4 regions of the Collibacillus ludicampi genome follow, and region 2 is predicted to be linked to each of the others. Evidence: riboswitches for the same ligand, from Rfam matches in the RefSeq annotation. Region 2 holds a riboswitch; each other region holds the start of a gene.
What was found. A riboswitch is a leader RNA that binds a small molecule or an ion and turns the genes downstream of it on or off. The one in region 2 is predicted to bind cyclic di-AMP.
Positions count from the first base shown of each region.

Region 1: another riboswitch for cyclic di-AMP. It lies ahead of DNHGIG_RS01885 (LysM peptidoglycan-binding domain-containing protein); the one in region 2 lies ahead of DNHGIG_RS14830 (C40 family peptidase).
Region 3: another riboswitch for cyclic di-AMP. It lies ahead of DNHGIG_RS17810 (C40 family peptidase); the one in region 2 lies ahead of DNHGIG_RS14830 (C40 family peptidase).
Region 4: another riboswitch for cyclic di-AMP. It lies ahead of DNHGIG_RS04755 (hypothetical protein); the one in region 2 lies ahead of DNHGIG_RS14830 (C40 family peptidase).

Region 1 covers NZ_BOQE01000001.1:359,027-363,715, reverse strand. Annotated here, with positions in the region: gene DNHGIG_RS01900 (sugar kinase) at 1-44, shown strand, start outside; gene DNHGIG_RS01895 (bifunctional 4-hydroxy-2-oxoglutarate aldolase/2-dehydro-3-deoxy-phosphogluconate aldolase) at 59-715, shown strand; gene DNHGIG_RS01890 (LacI family DNA-binding transcriptional regulator) at 763-1,788, shown strand; gene DNHGIG_RS01885 (LysM peptidoglycan-binding domain-containing protein) at 1,826-2,461, opposite strand; cyclic di-AMP (ydaO/yuaA leader) riboswitch at 2,473-2,612, opposite strand; gene DNHGIG_RS01880 (FTR1 family iron permease) at 2,873-3,838, opposite strand; gene DNHGIG_RS01875 (MalY/PatB family protein) at 4,306-4,689, shown strand, end outside.
Region 2 covers NZ_BOQE01000001.1:2,926,566-2,931,254, reverse strand. Annotated here, with positions in the region: gene DNHGIG_RS14840 (hypothetical protein) at 1-288, opposite strand, end outside; gene DNHGIG_RS14835 (2-thiouracil desulfurase family protein) at 691-1,137, opposite strand; gene DNHGIG_RS14830 (C40 family peptidase) at 1,308-2,201, opposite strand; cyclic di-AMP (ydaO/yuaA leader) riboswitch at 2,200-2,327, opposite strand; gene DNHGIG_RS14825 (hypothetical protein) at 2,485-3,144, opposite strand; gene DNHGIG_RS21205 (transposase domain-containing protein) at 3,093-3,311, opposite strand; partial or broken gene tnpC (IS66 family transposase) at 3,254-4,365, opposite strand; gene DNHGIG_RS21200 (IS66 family transposase) at 4,376-4,689, opposite strand, start outside.
Region 3 covers NZ_BOQE01000001.1:3,497,957-3,502,645, forward strand. Annotated here, with positions in the region: gene DNHGIG_RS17800 (hypothetical protein) at 1-38, shown strand, start outside; gene bcaP (branched-chain amino acid transporter BcaP) at 172-1,596, opposite strand; cyclic di-AMP (ydaO/yuaA leader) riboswitch at 1,846-2,010, shown strand; gene DNHGIG_RS17810 (C40 family peptidase) at 2,020-2,607, shown strand; gene DNHGIG_RS17815 (hypothetical protein) at 2,785-2,961, shown strand; gene DNHGIG_RS17820 (hypothetical protein) at 3,033-3,161, shown strand; gene DNHGIG_RS17825 (hypothetical protein) at 3,214-3,474, opposite strand; gene DNHGIG_RS17830 (DGQHR domain-containing protein) at 3,881-4,689, opposite strand, start outside.
Region 4 covers NZ_BOQE01000001.1:928,631-933,319, reverse strand. Annotated here, with positions in the region: gene DNHGIG_RS04765 (MgtC/SapB family protein) at 1-262, opposite strand, end outside; gene DNHGIG_RS04760 (iron-containing redox enzyme family protein) at 581-1,333, shown strand; cyclic di-AMP (ydaO/yuaA leader) riboswitch at 1,508-1,641, shown strand; gene DNHGIG_RS04755 (hypothetical protein) at 1,649-1,921, shown strand; gene DNHGIG_RS04750 (DUF3055 domain-containing protein) at 1,994-2,281, shown strand; gene DNHGIG_RS04745 (DinB/UmuC family translesion DNA polymerase) at 2,283-2,735, shown strand; gene DNHGIG_RS04740 (YolD-like family protein) at 2,838-3,188, shown strand; gene DNHGIG_RS04735 (hypothetical protein) at 3,505-3,987, opposite strand; gene DNHGIG_RS04730 (YidC/Oxa1 family membrane protein insertase) at 4,674-4,689, shown strand, end outside.

The sequences.
Region 1 (4,689 bases), 2.6 Mb from region 2:
AACTCGAATCATTTATGCAGGATCAACGGACAAATACAAGATAAAGGGGAATCGAATGATGTGCGATCAGAAAGATAATCGGAATCATAATCCCGAGAACCATGAAGAAACTGAATCATTCAGATCTACTCTCGCTGATCATCCGTTGGTTGCGGTTCTTCGAGCAGAGACAGCCGAGGACGCGATTGAAAAAGCGGATGCTTTAATTGAAGCGGGTATTACGTGCATAGAGGTGACATTTACTGTCCCGAATGCCGGGGATGTCATTCAATACTTAGTAAAACGTAAAGGTTGTCATGTTGGTGCTGGTACAGTGGTAACCGCGCAACAGGTTCAAGAGGCAATAACAGCCGGTGCACGTTTTTTGGTGAGCCCCGGATACTCGTTCGATGTCGATATGGCGGCCAAGGATGCAAATGTTCCGTATATTCCTGGAGTGCTCACTCCTACAGATATTATGGCTGCCTTGGCACAAGGTCACCGTTTGATGAAACTGTTTCCTGCGAACGTCTTGGGGCCTGGTTATCTCAGAGGATTGAGAGAACCGTTTCCCCAGGTATCGTTTATGCCGACCGGTGGAATTTCCATTGCCGACATGAATGATTGGTTTGCCGCCGGCGCTGTGGCTGTTGGGATGGGAGGAGCACTTACAAAAGGGACAGCGGATCAAGTCAAGTGCAAGGCACAAGAAGCATTGGCACAATTACAAAGATGAAAGAGGATGAAATATCATGTATGTTTGATGAATAGGAGGGGAGGCGTATGGCGCGGGTCAAGATGGAGGATGTAGCAAAACTGGCAGGAGTATCGAAAAGCACCGTATCACAGTACCTCAATAAACGTTATGAATATATGAGCATTGAAACTCGTCAAAGAATTGAACAAGCGATCAAAGAAACAGGCTATCAGCGAAATGTTGTAGCGAGAAGCCTAAAAGTAAAGAAGACCCATACGATCGGAGTTATAGTAGCCAATATTCTGCACTATTTTTCAACTGCGATAAGCAGAGGGATCGAAGATTACTGCAATAAACACGGCTTCAACGTCATTGTATGTAATGCTGATGACAATCCTGTTAAGGAACGTGAATATATCGAAATGTTACTTGCCAAGCAAGTAGACGGTTTGATCCTTGCATCTACGAATGAAAATAATGACCTATTAAAAAAACTGGTTGAGGGAGGCTTTCCACTCGTCCTGGTTGATCGCAAATTAGATGGAATTGAAGCGGATGGAGTATTTTCAAACAACGTCAAGGCTTCTGTTGATGCGATCTCACATTTCATCAAACTGGGACATCGATCGATTGCGCTCTTCTCACCGGCCATCAAAAAATTATCACAAAGAAAAGAACGGTACGAAGGGTATCTACGAGCATTGAGCCAGCATCACATCGAGATTCAAGAACAATATATCAAATTTGTTGATAAGATTTCGGATACAAGAAAGATCATTTTGGAACTGTTACACTTGCCCGTTCCGCCAACGGCCCTCTTCTGTACTAATGATTTGACCACAATAGAAACTCTAAAAGTCCTCAAAGAAGAAAAGGTGAATATACCGAGCGATATAGCCGTTATTGGATTCGATGATTCCCCTTGGCTGCAACTTCTTGAGCCACCGCTTACGACCGTGGTTCAGCAAACCTATGATATGGGTGTGAAAAGCGCTGAATTACTTCTTAATAAGATCGAAAATCCACACTCGAAACACTGTACGGTTCATATCATGGATTGCCAGCTGATTGTTCGGGAGTCGTGCGGATTCCTACGCGCTGGGGTTGATTGAGTGGGGATAAAAAAAATAAGAAGGTACAACGACCTTCTTATTTTAATACATAAACCTTAATGTTTTGCATTCCAAATTTTGTTGCTTGTTGCGGGGACGTTGGAACAAAAATATCGATGCGATTTCCGTGCACGCCGATATCTGTTGCATGTGCAATCATTCCCCCTTTAGGAAGCCCCGGGAAATCGTACCCTGTGATATAAAGGGTAGATCCAAGCGGGATCACGGAAGGGTCTACGGCAACGGTTCCTACATGAAGAGGATTTCCCATGTAATCAATACCTGCATATCCTCCGTTTTCGCCAGGGGCAGCCGTATAAGCGGTCGCTACCATGGACAATTCCTTTTTATGCGGAAGTGTTTGCCGAGAAGTTGATTCCACGCGAGAGTTTGTGGAACTATTCTTTTTGGAAGTGCGAGAAGGAATTCGTATCTTTTCGCCAATTTGCAGATTCCGCGGACGAACGCCGGGATTGGTGGACAATAAATTTGCAAGCGGGACATGGAATTTTCTAGAGAGTTTCCAGAGCGTATCTCCTTTTTTGATGGAATACGTCCAACTTTCTTGTCCGGTTTGCAAATTCATTGGTGCGGCTGCGAAGGCTTGGGAAGAAATTCCAGCCATGGAAAGTCCCAATACAGTTGACAACAACATTGTTTTCACTTTCTTCATTCCTAGTACAACTCTCCTTTATCAATTGCCTACGAGGTTAGTTGACGGGTTCGGGTCAAGGAGTCACCCTACTTAAAACTCGAAGTTTTAAGATTCACCCCTAAAAAAAGTCCCCCGTTCTTCACATTTGAAGATTCGGCTATTCTTTTCTTACTGTACCATAGTATAAGCGCGATGCAACTCGAAAAATTTTACAACTAACTCTCGATTTAACGTCTAAAACCTAACATTGAGTTCTCGCATTCAACATATTTTGAACTGGTGACCGTTCAACAGTCACGATTCAACCGAATGGTTACCCCATGATGCTCAAGCGGCAATCAGAACATGAAAAATTTTCTTGTGCAGAAATACAATGAATGCATCCGGGAATTCCGGATGCAGCTATGTGTACAGGAGAATCTAGAAGATTCAGTTTGACAATTTTTCTTGTTTACGTGGTTGCCACACATGTAAGTATTGGTAGGCTAAATACGAGCCGATGACAACAATGACTGCAAAAACTTGTGACGCGAGAGTTTCAACAGTGGGGATTACCGAGAACCACAAGCCCATCCAATCGGGGATATCTAAGTCGATCTGAGTTGTCGAAATCCACCCGGCTTGCTGCATCTCCTGAACGGTCTCTCCAGTCATGACAAAGAGGACAACTCCCAGCATGATGCCAGTGATTACGAGCATTTTCTTGTAAGGGAGGCGTTGATGCGCGAAGAAGGTAAGCACGGCAACGAGCATCGTTAAGCCCAGACCAATCGCTGACCCAAGGAGAACCGCATGAGTGCCGACCTGCAACCGTATCGTCTGTAGGAAAAGTACAACTTCGAACCCTTCACGGTACATGGATGTCAGTCCTAGAATAATGAGTCCCTTGTATGTAATCGATTGGTCGTTACCCGATGATTCGATGATCTCGCGCTTCCTTTGGTTATGATGGGTGATCCAACCCGTCCAGTAGATCTTGTGAAAGAACCAGTTCATGATCACAAGCAGTACCACGTTCGCCAGGAGGCCGGTTGCTGCCTGAATATTGAGTTCTGATGTGGTGCTGCCGACTAAGTTGATGATCCCTACAACCACAAACCAGGTGACTAGTGTTGCCAAGAAAGACAATCCTGCACCAAGAGAAATCGGCTTCCAATAATCGCTTTTGGCACGTACGAGACTCGCTATAATTGCAGATAACACCAAAATGGCCTCAAGTCCCTCACGAAAAACAAGAATACCCGTGTCTATGATAGCAGCCGTTGGACTCAGGTTTTGATCGGTGGGATCAGGGGCTCCATGAGCGGTAACGCCCTGCCAGACGAAGACACCTACTACCAGAAATGCTGCTATACATACGAGAATTGATTTGGCATTAAGAAATGTGCGTAACATAGATTTCATCCCCTTTATTAATAATGAGAATCATTTTCATTACAATGGTATTTTATTCCCTCTTTGATTCTTCGTCAAGAGCTCTCAGGGAAAGTGGGGATACAACGATTTCATGATACGAAAACCCCGGATCATCCGGGATTTTATGTGAACGGATCGTCGACCGATCCGACCAGATCGCGAAGAACTCCATCACTGGCCCCGACAACGAAAGGAGTATCCGGTCTGATTCCCATTTGGGTCGCGTGTCCGGATTCATTCCGGAAAGATATTACCATGGGTGAGTAGATAGAACGATATTGGATGAAAGATATGATTTGACACGGGAGAGTATTGTTTTGTTCTCGTTGATGATTTGTAGTAAAATCATAAATTATGGAACAAATATACATGTGATTTTGTTAGTATTCGGACTCATGAATCAGTCTCCTCGAAAGGAATATAGGTTAGCAAAAGGAGGAAGAATCATGAAATATAACTTCGATGAAGTGATAGATCGTATAGGAACAAACTCGAGTAAGTGGGATTATCGCGAGAAGATTTTTGGTACGGAAGATGTACTCCCCTTATGGGTGGCCGATATGGATTTTCCGTGTCCGCCATGCGTTGTGGAAGCGATCATCAAACGGGCGCAGCATCCGATATACGGGTATCCGGGTAAGCCGCGTGAGTTTTACGCTGCTGCTGTCCATTGGCTCAAACGTAGATTTGGTGTTGATGTCCAACCGGAATGGATGGCTACGGTTCCCGGAGTTGTTCCTGGCATACATATTGCTATTGAAGCTTTTACGAATCCGGGGGACAAAGTCGTTGTACAACCGCCAGTCTATCATCCGTTCTTCCGTGCGATA
Region 2 (4,689 bases):
CTGACTGGTTTCCAGCCAGCAATCGAGAACTTCTTTGTCTAAAACTTTTCCTTCAATCATGGATAACTGACGCTCCGTAAACAGTCGCCGCCAATCAGCTCCAGCACCTTCCGCAATGTGAATGGTTGTGAGAAGACTCGCCCATGCCGCATGACGTTTAAACCAGAAAAACGATTGATGTTCCAACATATACGGATATAAGTCGTCAAACTTCGTATGCTTGCAAGCGACTGTTCGATCAAATTCCTCTTTTGCTTCGATTACGTAGGATAAAATGTCAAAAGACATGAGTTCGCTCCCTCCTTTTTCTCTATCATACATGACATCCGCAGCTTTTTGTAAGATACCGGCACAAAACCTCCTTGAGAAATTCCACCAGACGTTCACCTTTTCTTTTCATTCCTGCATCTTATTATCATAAAGGGAGTGTTTCAAGCTCCCGCCAAGGGGGTGTATGGGTGGCCATACTCGCAATCTTGACCGCTTTGGTCAATTTTGCAAATGCGGTAGTCAATCTGATTCTGACGCCCAGGAAGTACAAGCCGTAACAAGTATGGCTATCGATTCTGATCGTGCAGGGACAAAAAAGATGCCCCCCTGCACTCACCCTCTCTAATACCCCCACCCGTTCATTCAGGATGAATATCCTCATATACTTCGATATCTACATTTTCACAAGGGATGGAAATACTACTCCAAGCTTTCTTCCGACTGTACACGAATTCCATTTCTGATTAGCAATGCCGCTGTCACACCGACCCCCTCCTTCTTCATTTTGGAGAAAGTTCCATTATATATCTGACGACTGCCGCACGATGGACTCCTTTCCTTTAAAATCGCCTCTGTGGCACCCACTATCTTAGCGATTCTTAGTGCTTGATAAGCACCATCAATGAACATTTGCGTCACATCATTTCCTTGATTATCTATGACTCTCGCGTTACCATCCAAGACATCAAAACCGTCTCCTCCGACGATTTCGGCAGGATTGCGTGGGGTTGGAAGTCCTCCTAACTGTTCCGGACAGACCGGTATCGCTTTCCCTTCTTTAACAAGTTGTTCAATTTCTTGATGCCAATTTGATTTTTTATCATAGCGGCATTCACACCCCATTAAACAAGCACTAACGACTTTCATGACTACTCACCTCACATGAACAATTCGCCTTCCTACGATCGTTCAACATTTCTCAAACATGGTCGAATCTCTCTTCCTTTATAGTATGACCGAAATTCACAATCCTCGAAAAGAAAAGAGCACCCAAAAGAACGACCAAACGTTCTCATACGGTGCTCTTTTCCGTGCCTTTAGAATCGTCTCGCTCCAATATAACGTGGTCCCCAGTAATAAGGGTCATTGAGATTACAGATTTTCACGCCATGGGAGGAAGTGGCCGAAATAAACTCATTATTCCCTATGTAAATACCCACGTGGGATGCACCAGATGCATATGTTGAGAAAAATACCAGATCTCCGGGTTGCAAAGAGCTCACAGGAGTGCCGGCAGAATACATGTCGGAAGCTGTCCTCGGTAACTGCACCCCAAAGTGATTGAACACATATTGCACAAATCCGGAGCAATCAAATCCGTCAGGGCTTGTCCCGCCCCAAACATACGGAACCCCGATATATTTCTCAGCATACGCAATCATGCTTGAAGATTGGGATGTAATAGAAGGTTTATTCTCGTCATTCAAAGAACGTGTGGCCGGTTTCAAGGGAGTAGGTGATACATCGGCCATCATCATCACCGGCTTGTCCGATGAGATGGAAACAGCGTTTCGGTTCTCGTCCCAGTTGACGTATTTGCCGACAGATTCGGCGATAAAGCGAAGCGGTACAAAAGTCCGGTCGTTTTTAATCATTACACTCGAATCCAGAGAGACAGGTTGTCCATTAATGGTCGCTACTGTTTCACCTTCCTTCAATACGATCGACTTTGCGTCTTTTGCCAGCATGACTTTCACTGAGCCGTTTTCCAGCTTCCAATTGACTTTGAAGCCCAACTGATCGGCTACAAAACGAACAGGAACTTGCGTTCGGCCATTCTCATCGATGAATGGTTTGGCATCTGGAAATTGCACGATCTGATTATCGACCATAATTTCCAGTGAATCCGCAGCGGCATGCGCTTGCGGTGCCAGACTCGCTGCAAGGCACACCATGCCTGTGAAGATAAAGCCCATACTTACCTTTTTCATTTCTCTCCTCCTATGCCTCCGAGGTTAGTTGACGGATTCGGGTAGAGGTACCCTACGCCTTGAAGCGATTCACCCCGAAAAATATCCCCCGTACTGACATCATGTCAGATTCGGCAGATTTCTGTCTCATCGACAAACTTTTTTGTAGAATGATGTAGAAAAATATTCTACAGAAGTACAAATAATCCTCTAGTTAAAATGTTATAATTATGTTACAAAAAAATCTCAGCGAAATCGGCTGAGTCTTATTGGAGTATGTTTACAAACGGAAGTGGATGTTCCCCTAGCATTCTGTCTCTTTTTCCTTGATGTATGTCATCGCTTCTTCCTCGGATCGATATACTTTTCCATATTTATAGAACGCGTAAACTTGCGGATACTTATGAATTCTCCCATCGATAAAGATATCATTGATTTCGTTGTCATGAATACGGTACATGGGTTGTTCATCTCGCGAGCTCGCTGAGATTAGCGCAAGCGTGGATAAGTGATTCAAACGCTCAGATCCAAAGGTAATACCCGATCTTTTGCGAATTTTTTCGACTTCTTGTACCAGCTCTGCAAGTTCGTCAAATTGCTTGCGGAATTCATAAAGCCTCGCCAAATATGTGAATTTGATTTCCAGTAAGTCCGTGCAACTTTCTTCAAACGCTTCATAAACATGAGATATATAATTCTCAAACTCCTCCCCAATTTCTTCTTCAAGTTGTTGAAGTTCCAGGTCTCTTGCCTTCTCGATCGCTTCATGTAACTTTTCTATATCTTGAAATTCTTTCTTCGCTTTATCAAGCGCATGTTTGATTTCCAGTTGGTCCTCTGTCAACACATTAGCAGTCGACGTAAGCGTAAAATAATCCCCACCTTTCGAAGAGATGGGGATTTTCGTATGATTTACGTATTCTTTTTTATAGCCCGGCAGGTAAGCGGTAGGCTTTCTGACCAAGGGAGAAGCTGATCTAAGGAATCTTTGTCTTTCATATCTAGGTTAGGTAGTTTCTCAAAGAGATAGGTAAGATAGAAATAGGGATGTAATCCATTTTCTTTCGCTGTCTCTATGATACTGTAAATGATCGCACTCGCCTTTGCACCACGCGGGGTATTGGAGAACAACCAGTTTTGCGACCGATCACAAACGGTTTGATCGCGCGTTCACTTCGGTTGTTATCGATCTCCAATCGCCCATCTTGTAAAACGCCTCTAATTTTTCCCACTGGTTCAGACAATACAAGATGGCCTGACCGAACGCACTTTTGGGCAGCACTTTCGGTTTCTGAGTACGAAGCCATGCCAAAAAAGCATCCAACACAGGGCGGCTGCGTTCTTGACGGATATGGTAACGTTCCTCAGGCGTGCACTCCTTTAAGTCACGTTCAATCGCAAAGAGTTGATTGCAGAAAGTAAGTCCCTCTTTGGCTGCTACCGGTGACGAGCGCTTCGATTCAGGCAGCGCCTTGAGTGCCTCATCGAATTTGCGCCGGGCGTGAGCCCAACAACCGACCAGGGTCACATCCGGTATCCCATGGTAACCCGCATAGCCATCGACGTGCAGGTATCCTTTGAAACCGGAAAGAAACTGACGCGGGTGTTTGCTCGCCCGTGTCGTCTGGTAGTCATAGAGGATGATGGGCGGATCTTCTCTCCCGGTACGGTACAGCCATAGATAAGAAGTTGTCTGTGCGGCCCGGCCCGGTTCACGGAGCACTTGTAAGGTCGTCTCGTCTGCGTGCAAGATGTCCTGCTTGAGTAAGTGCTCGCGCATGCGATCATAGAGCAGACTCAACCAGGTATTCGCTCCGTAGAGGATCCAGTTGGCCAGGGTCTGACGAGACAACTCAATCCCCAGGCTTGCAAACTGTTGCTCTTGTCGGTAGAGAGGCATGCTCTCCACATATTTTTGACTCATGATATAGGCCATACTGGAAGCAGAAGCCAAACTCCCCGGAAAGACGGGGGCAGGCATAGAAGCTGTGACTGTCGGCGTACTTGTCTCCTCACGCTCACAACGGCGGCAGGAGTAGACGTAACGGACATGCTTGACCACTTTGACTTCGGCCGGAATGATCTTCAGCTCTTGCCGTATCTCCGTGCTCATTTCATGCAAAGAACCACCGCAACACGAACAAACCTGCTCCTCAGATGGCAGGCGATACTCGATCGTCTCCACAGGCAGGTTTTCAAGCTGGTTTCCCGGTGGCCGCGTTTTTGGAGCGGCGGTACGTAATGGTTTCGAGGGTAGGCTCCTCTACAGTGGGATCTGCCTCCACCTCGGCTTCGTTAAAAAGCTCAAGCTGATCGGCATTCGTTCGTTCGCTCGAAGAGCTAAACCGGCGCTGTTGGCTAAGACGAAACTGCTCCTCATACCACTTCAGTTTGGCAGTGAGTTCAGCAATTTGATTTTTCAGCAAATCGCGTTCTTTTTGGAGATCTTCAATTGTAGTAGGGGTCGGGTTCGGCGTATGATTTTTCATAATACTATTGATTTCGACAA
Region 3 (4,689 bases), 570 kb from region 2:
TACCGATTCCCGTTTCCCGCATACTCATAATCGAATAAAAAGGTTTCGATTAAACCGGTTCCAACGAACAAAAAAGCGGCCCCGTTGATCTGACGGGAACCGCTTTTTATTTGATTTGCAACTTCTAGGTTTTATATGTCTTCTTTTTGAGACGCTTTTTAAAAATAGCGATTAACTGACTTTTTCGTTTACAGCATGGGCTTGAAGATCCTGTTGTGCAAGTTCACTGTTTTTGTGTCCGTAAGTGAAGTAGACGATCAGTCCGAGTACAAACCAAACACAGAAACCGATCCAAGTTGTGCTTGGCAAGTTCAGGAGCAAATAAGCACAGAACAGAATGGATAAGATAGGAATCACGGGCACAAACGGCACCTTAAAAGCTCTCTGCAGATCCGGCTGTGTTTTGCGCAATACGATGATACCTACGGATACAGTCATGAAAGCGAAAAGTGTACCGAAGTTGGTCAAGTCAGCAAGCTTGTCCAAAGGAACAAATCCGGCAAAGAGGGAAACGATAATCCCTGTTATCCAAGTACCGACCGCAGGTGTCTTCGTCTTCGCGTTGACGGATGAGAGCACTTTTGGCAGCAAACCATCACGGCTAATCGCATACACAAGACGTGATTGTCCGTAGATCATGACCAACAAGACCGTCGTGATTCCGAGAATCGCTCCGAGCGAGATGAAACCGGCCACCCAATCCTGATGAACGTATTGCAACGCGAATGCGACTGGGTTTTTCACATCAAGCATGTGATAAGGGACGATACCCGTCAAAATCGCCGATACTGCAATATACAGGACAGTACAGATCGCAAGCGAACCGATGATACCGATCGGCATACTGCGTTGAGGGTTTTTGACTTCCTCGGCAGCGGTCGAAACGGCGTCGAAACCGATATAGGCGAAGAATACAGTCGCAGCCCCTGTCGCGATTCCGTGAAAACCGAACGGCATGAATGGAGACCAGTTCACAGGTTTAACAAACTTGACCCCTACAACGATAAACAACAGTACGACAGCGATTTTAATGATGACCATGATGGAGTTCAAGCGGGCAGATTCACGCACGCCTCTTGTTAACAAAAATGTGATTAGTAAGACAATTAAGATAGCAGGTACATCGACAAAAGTTCCCTTTACTGGATTGTACGCACTGGTAAGCGCTGTCGGCAGATGTATGCCGAAACCGGAAAGTAAGCCTTGAAAATAACCTGACCAACCGCTGGCAACTGCTGAAGACGCCAGTCCGTATTCCAAAATCAAATCCCATCCCAGAATCCAGGCAATCAGTTCTCCGAATGTCGCGTAACTGTACGTGTAAGCGCTTCCGGAAACTGGGACGGTAGAAGCGAATTCGGAATAGCAAAGAGCGGCGAACACACAGGCGAGACCGGAAAGAATAAAGGAAAGGATCAGCGCCGGTCCGGCGTGTTTAGCAGCTGCGACTCCTGTCAGAACGAAGATTCCCGTTCCGATGATCGCACCGACACCAAGCATGGTGAGATCGAAAGGCCCTAACGCCTTATTCAGTGAATTTTTACTTTTTGATTGCGTTAGGAGAGTAGAAATTGATTTTTTTCTAAATAAATTCATGGTACCCCCACTTTCTTAATTCATTTTAATTTTTTGTTTTTTTCAACAAAGGAGAACTGTGTCGATTTTTGACTTTTTAATATTACAACAATTAAGTTTATAATACAAGAACAAAAATAACCAGCTAAATAAATTTAATAGATTTATGCTTTTAAGCGTTATAGTAGTAAAGTAGAACTTTATTCAATCGGTAAGAGCTTCCCTTGCTTGGTAAGATTTGAGGGAGGAAGTGAAGGACGGGCTGTGTTATCCTAGTACATGCCGAATCCGCAATGATTGCTCATGTGAATCGTTGCGGTACGGGGGATATTATTCGGATCTCGTATGGCAGATCCTTTGGGGTGAACCATTGTGTGGGCTGTATCCTCAGTCCAAACCCGACAACTAACCTCGGAGGCGAAGAAAAGGAAAGGTGATGTTACAATGAAAGGAAAAAAGCTTTTCCTCTCTCTTACTTTGGGAGCTGTTTTGCTCGCGGGTAACGCTGTCGTCTCCACATCTGTGTATGCTTCTGCAGGTGATTCGTCTCATACGTCTTCCTACCAAAACCAGGATACAACTTTGCATTCGTTGCCGCACGGTGTGAAGTTGGATCGTTCCATCACTCCTATTGCTTCTCTGGATGATGACCATCAGACGAAGTTAGATGCGGTGTTACAAGTAGCCGAAAGCAAATTAGGAACTCCTTACCGGTGGGGTCATAATGAAGACCGTGGACAGTATGGCTTCGACTGCTCCAATTTCACCGCATATGTATATCATCATGCATTGGGGTACAAGTTCTCCGGATCGAGCCGTGTACAAGCCCGTTCCGTTGGGAATCCAGTACCCAAGAGCCAGATGCGTCCGGGTGATTTGCTCATTTTTGACGGAGGAAGGCATGTGGGGATTTATGCAGGAAACGGTCGTATGATACAAGAGGGTGGTGGCCTTGGTCGAGTAGGATATCTGAGTGTCGCACCCGGATCCTATTGGAGCAAACACATCACCGCTGTGAAACGCATGTTCTAAACCTTGTGCACGCTGACATCCCGGTTTTCGCCGGGATTTTTTTATTCGTTTTCTTGTGGAAGCCTTAAAACCTCTCTTTAGGGAATGAAGAGAAAGGAATCAGTTAAAACTACGAATGTAATCATGAAAGAGTCTGTGTTACTACATAAAATTATTATGGTTAAGAAGGGTGATGGTATGGCGACAAATGATCAGATCCGCTACTGCCTGCAACGCTGTGAAGGAATTTATTCGGATTTGCAAACGGCCGTAAAGGAAACGCGCGATCAAATGGCGTTACAACGTTTGCAAAGCGCCTTGACCAATATGGAAGCCTGTATAAACGACTGCCGAAGTGCTTTGGATCATGTTTGATACACGCGGTATCATCAGCGTCCCGAACCAGGGTAGGAACAAAACTCCTGATCGCAAAGGAGGCATACAGAATGAAAGAGAATATAAGACGATTTCCTAAGACGGAAGACGCAAGACAATTGACGGCCCGTTCCCGAACAAACCGGGAAAATGAATCGAGGACAAGAATCGATCCCGAAAAAGGTCCGGAAAACAAATAATCGATCTACCATCGGCCCATAGAAAAACAGGAGGCCCAATGACGGCCTCCTGTCACCATTTTCTCTTCAATTCTTCATCAATCCGCCGCTCAATTTCTTCATCCGTCAAATCGTACTCCTGCATCATTTGACGGGCTCGTTCTCTTTGTTCACGATAGTAACGGCGGAGTGCCTCTCTTCGTGCTTCTTCATCAAGATCATCATTCTGCTTGCGGGATTGTATCCATTTAAAAATCGAGTAACTGATGAGAGATGTAGCGAGTAACATCAATAAACTGGTGAGAGGACTGCCAAAACCGAAACCGATGATCATCGTGCTTTCTCATCACCACCTTGTACATATTGTATCATGGAATGACGAGAAAGGACTATCTGAAAAACTAGTGCTTGGGAGGGTGTATCGCTTTGCGCTTGGGTTCGGTGCATATGCCTCTTCAACTTTCAAAAGGAACGGGACGACCTATAAAGTCGCTATTACGCGCTAAGCATATGCCTTCTTATCGGCTTAAAGGAAGCGGAACGACCTTCCATTCATCTCTGCACTGCAAAGCGATACACCCACCCAAAAGCCACTTCGTTTCTGGGGGCAGCCTCAAACTTTTCTTTCCGCAAAAGAAACTTTCATCCTCTGATGGCACCGTTTGCAGCATGTGTAGTGATCATGAAGTTTACTGAACACCCTCTGCTATGGTCGCCCATCTAGAATGAGCGTTTTCTGCTCAGCTCACTTGTATGCCGATATTAAACTTGGGTCTTTCAGCAGGTGGTTGTGTTTTGACAGGAACGTCAAAGATCATATGTTTAAGTACTTGATATACGTAACGTTGTCCCGGAATGCCTGATGCGTAACGCAGCGGACCTGTCCTCGACCAGTCGAACGTATGCAGTTTCCACACCATCCGTTTGACTTCCCCCTCGTCAATCCATTGATTACGGGGATCCCAAGCGGCTTCCAAAATGTTATGCCCCACGGCGGCACAACTCATCAGACCCATCACACTGCGAAGTTTAAAAGCGGTTTTGGAAGTCCACGCCTCTTCAAATACACGGCTGATCTCCCGAAAGTATACGATGATCGCCGTTCTTTTTTGTTCCAGGCTAAGCTCTTCTAGGGGCCCTCCTTTAATGAGGAGTTCACAAGCTCTCTTTAGATGATCCAACGTGAATGGACGCTCTGTGCTCTTTTTGGTAACAACAACGACTAGGTTATAAAAAGGTGAATCTTTGCTTTCCGCAAGATCGATGGCCAGGCGGGCAAAATCTTCTTTGTCCCTTTTTAAATACACGAGAAGCGATTTCGTGAGCCCGACTTGGTTGGTGTTGATCGTGTCAAAGATCGATACTTCCTCATCCGGATACAAAACATGAAAAGCCAGAAAAGGAACGGGTAGCACTTCTTCATTTTTAAGAATCCGATGATATTTGTCGATCCCTCCCAAGCGATGCTGGCCGTCAATCACGCGTGCGGGTCCCATGCAGATCAACCGACCGTAATCAGGATGGTTCTCGTCGTATGGTTGGAAGCTCC
Region 4 (4,689 bases), 2.0 Mb from region 2:
TTCCAGTAACCACTTGCGCCGCTATTCTGCCAGGGTCGTGTGTCGATCCTATGGTCGGAAACCCGTAAATGGAAGCTAATCCGAATATGCAGGAACCCAAGCAGACAAGTGAATACGTACGAAAACCGGCTGTTTTAATTTTATGATCAAATTGATAGTATCGCTCTCTTTCAAGCCCCATAATTGCTCCCACAACAAAAGCAAACAGCAATCGAAATAAGATCACGAAATCGTCATAGTATGTGTGGAAAAGCCAATCCAAATCATTCACCCCAGTTAGAATCTTATAAACACCTCTTTGTGTGCAATGACTTGAAATTGAACGAATAAACCTCATAGGAATATCCGCACACGACTTCAAAATGGTTCCCTTTATTTTGTTTTAGTGTACTATAAAAATGTACGTAATTCGAGATGAACAAATATGTCTGACAATCAACCTCGACGACGTTGTGTCAGCAACCTTTTGATGTGGCGCACCCAACCACAAGAATGGCATGACATTCCGTTTGTTGCGTGATCTCCCCTTGTATCCTACAATAAGTGGGCGTAAAGATTCATGAGATAGGAGGATGGAAGGATGACCAGCGATAAAAACAAACCTGTGTTTCATACATATGAAGAAGTGGAACAAGCGGTCATGGATAAAGTCAATGAACGCATCATCAAGGGACGTTTTATGACCGGACTCCTGAACGGGGTGTATTCTGAGGAGCAGATTCGGGAATTCGCCTTGATCTACAGTTATTACAGCCGCAGTTTTCCGCGCGTCCTGGGGGCTGCCGTCGCTGCTGTAGAGCCGATTGACAAATGGTGGGTGCCGCTTGTCGATAACCTCTGGGATGAAGGGGGCCGTGGAAATCCGAAGGCATATCATTCGAAACTGTATCGTACCTTTTTGGAATCGGCTGCCCCTGATGTGTTCATCAGTGATGAGCATATTCCCGATTATCCGGTAGCACCGCCAGCGAAACGCGCGGTTGATACGTTTATTCGCTTCCTGCAAAATGCGACACCGTTAGAGGCGATGGCTGCTGTTGGGTTAGGTTCGGAGTTGTTTGCGGGGGAAGTCATGGGGCTTATAGGCAAAGGTCTGCAACATCCAAATTATAACAAGACGAGAAAGTTGAATGTGACATTCTGGTTGGTGCATGCCGATACACATGAACCTCGCCACTATCAGCTTTGTAAAGATATTTTGGTGGAATACAAAGATCCCGCGGATTTGCAGCGGATCTATCAGGCGGGCGTGTATATCGCCATGTCGGAAGCGGAGTTCTACGAAGGTATCTATGAACGCATGATGGCTGTCGCGGAAGGGCAAAGGATCTAACCTCTGATGGTCGCGGCGTGTACAGGAGGAAAATCGAGAGCCATTCTCTGTAATACGACAAGAGAATATATCATCCAATCCATACTCGAATTTCATCCGAGATTCTTGTTGTAACAGCTTCAAGCAACAGTTGTCAAGAACAGCGGATCCGCATATAATTGTATGTACAATTTCATAGCTCCATCGCTGAATTCCGAAAGGAAACGGGGGAACCATCTTTTTGGGGTGAATCCAGTCGTCTGATTGGTAGGACAATCTCTTAAGTCCGAACCCGGCAGCTAACTTCGTAAGCGTTTAAGAGAGGAGTGATGAGCGATGATTCGTAAATTCTTGTACCGTACCCCCCGTAGGTATCCCCTTCGGGGGTTTTATTTACCGGATCTGATTGAAGATGGCTGGTACGGGTTTGACGAACCGGATGATTTACAACATTCGCCTGACGAATACGAATGGAACAAGAAGGAAGTTGAACTTCACGATTATTTGAAAAATCAACAAATCCAACACAGGCTTTCCCAGTTAACCAGAAATAACCGGTCTACTTGCAAACGTATGGATGAAACATCCGGTGAAAACATGACTTCATGATCTGTTCAATAATCAAAATATTATATGTATAAGGACTTGTGTAGAAAATTAACGAAAAGGAGGCGGAGACTCATGGAACAGATCTTGTTTGATCATGAAGAAACGACCCGTACCCGCCATGTAGGGTTCATTAAAGGCGGAAGACGATTTGATTTCACCTTGACGTATTCGCAACATTTTCTCGGCAAGACGATTGTGACTTGCCTTCAGACGGGACGAAGCGCGTTATTGGACATACATGATATCCATATTCCGGATATCCTTTCATCCAAGTTCGGTTTGAATGATGAAGAAGCGCGCCATTTGGCAGGTTTCTTGGAAACACCTTTAAGCGATCGGATGATACACACACAGTACTGAAATCTCTTTCGATGTTGAACCCGGAAGATTCCGGGTTTCTTTTTTTCCTGTCTCGCGATTCAGCCATTTCCTTGTTGAGCAGAGAAAGGCGGGAAAGACAGTAAACGTATATGTCCGAGACTCGGACATGACCCACGGATTCGCCCGCTCCTTTTCATTACCAACCCATACGAACATCACGATGGAGATTTTTAATGGGGTACTCCATGTGTTTCGAAAGTTTTGGTATGGTTCGCCCGTTCGCGCTGTAGGAATGGGGGTAACCAACTTAGTTGATGACAGTGTGATGCAATTGGATCTCTTTTCGGACAAGGTAAGAAAACGGGAGCTAGGCTATACAATGGACAAAATCCGTGCCAAGTATGGTGCTACTTCTCTTATGCGTTGTGCCTCTTTAACGAAAGCCGGCATTCTTCCGGAAAGAGCTTCGAAAATTGGTGGGCACTATGCATAAAAAGACATGAACGCAATCACGCGTCATGTCTTTTCTTAAGAGGTTAAATATCAGCAAAAATATGGTACCAATCTTCATTAACACAAACAAGAGGTGATCTTTGTGACTCGCCGTGCAATGCTTACGGAACGTGGAAATAAACTTTGGGAAGGTTCTCGCATGATCTTGCCGGAGCATCGGGCGGCAATTGCAGAGTATGAATATAAACAACGTTTATTGACAAAGCCAACCCTCGATAGCGATAAATTAGAAGAGATGAGCCGAAAGTTGTCGGAAGCCTTGCAGGATGAGAAACGAATCACCATTCACGTCTTTCATCCAGAAGGAATTGAACGGGTACATGTACTTCCGAAGAAAATTGATATTTCGACGCGGATACTTGTCGGACTCAGTACGTTGGGAGAACGGACTATTCGGATCAAGCTAGATGACATCATTGATATTGAACACTAAAGAATGACTCGATCAGCGTTGTAGATACAATCCATGCGATTCATTTACTAATATTTTCAAATAACTTCTTTATAAGGAAATAAAGTATATATCCCCCATAACTGATAAATAGGTTTTTCATTATTTCAAGATAATTTAGGTTTTTATTTACAAAATAAGAAACCAGTATAAAAGTAAATGCAAAAATAACAAAATTTAACAAGTTATTTATTATTGTTTTCATATGCTCCTCCATTTATATAACTTATCGAAATATATGGCGAGCATGACTTTAAGTCAGCCTCGCCATATATCTATTTAATTCAATAGTGAATATTCAATCAACATAAGGTAAAACTTCTGCAGTATAGGAATAAAACTTAGAGCCTATAAATGAATCTCCCATATAATACATATCCAAACAACTATAATAACAAGATGTATATCTAGTCACCCAACGATAGTCAACATATGATTGAATCGTAATATCACCTTTTATTACTTTATCTGAAAAATATCCAGTAACTGCAGCAGCTATGAATGAAGCAGCACTTTTAGGAAGACCATATTTACTTTGTAAAAAGTTGGTGGCTACACCGACACCAGTGGAGATTGCCGAAGTAATAATATATTTTGGAATCACATAGGTAGTTGAAAAGCTCCCATCCCAATTTTGAGTACCACCATCAACAGAATTTGGTTTTACTTGAACATTTCCTTGATTTAATTTGACCTTAGAGTTTGTAGCGGCGAAAGAGGGAGTCGCACTTGTAATCGCAATAGCAGTTATGAGAGAACCAATTAAGAATCGTTTTTTCATTCCATATCCTCCTTATAATTACTTTATACCAATATATTTCATCATTAGTATTAAATATCCTGTTAAAATTTTGTAAATATTCGATTTTATATAATTAATGTAATGTCTATACATTAAGAATGACAAAATATTCCTCATAGAGGATGGCCCAAACTTCTTTTACCTAGCGCATAAGATCAGCTGTTAAGCTCTATCGGTGCAAGCTCGACTTCCTTTCCCCAACCATTTCGCTTATATTGGAGATACTGGAGGGAATATCATGGCGAACAAAACCATTGAAAAAGAAACGTCTAAAAAAGGCACAAAGCAACAACAGATCAACGTGCAAGATAAAATTCTGAATGATCTTCGTACTTCCAAATAGAAACTTTCGTTGGGAAATAGAAAGGGGGGTGAGCAGGTGGAACTGCCGCTGGATATGACCTTGTTGTGGCTGACTTTTGTCGTATCTACTTTCCTGATCCGTTATCTCGTAGGTTCCGTCTGGAAGAATACACATTCCACTTACCTTTGCTCCGAAACGGTTCGGGACGGCAAACAGGTCGTGTTACACGTTTTTCCGATCCAGAGAAAGAGGAGAATGTATGTAAGACGCAAACAACCTCAGGAACGGGTATCCACCGATGAAGACGACCATTCTTCCTTGTATTTTTCAATAGAACCGGATCATACAAGGAGGAAGAAGTATGCATGTGTGGATTC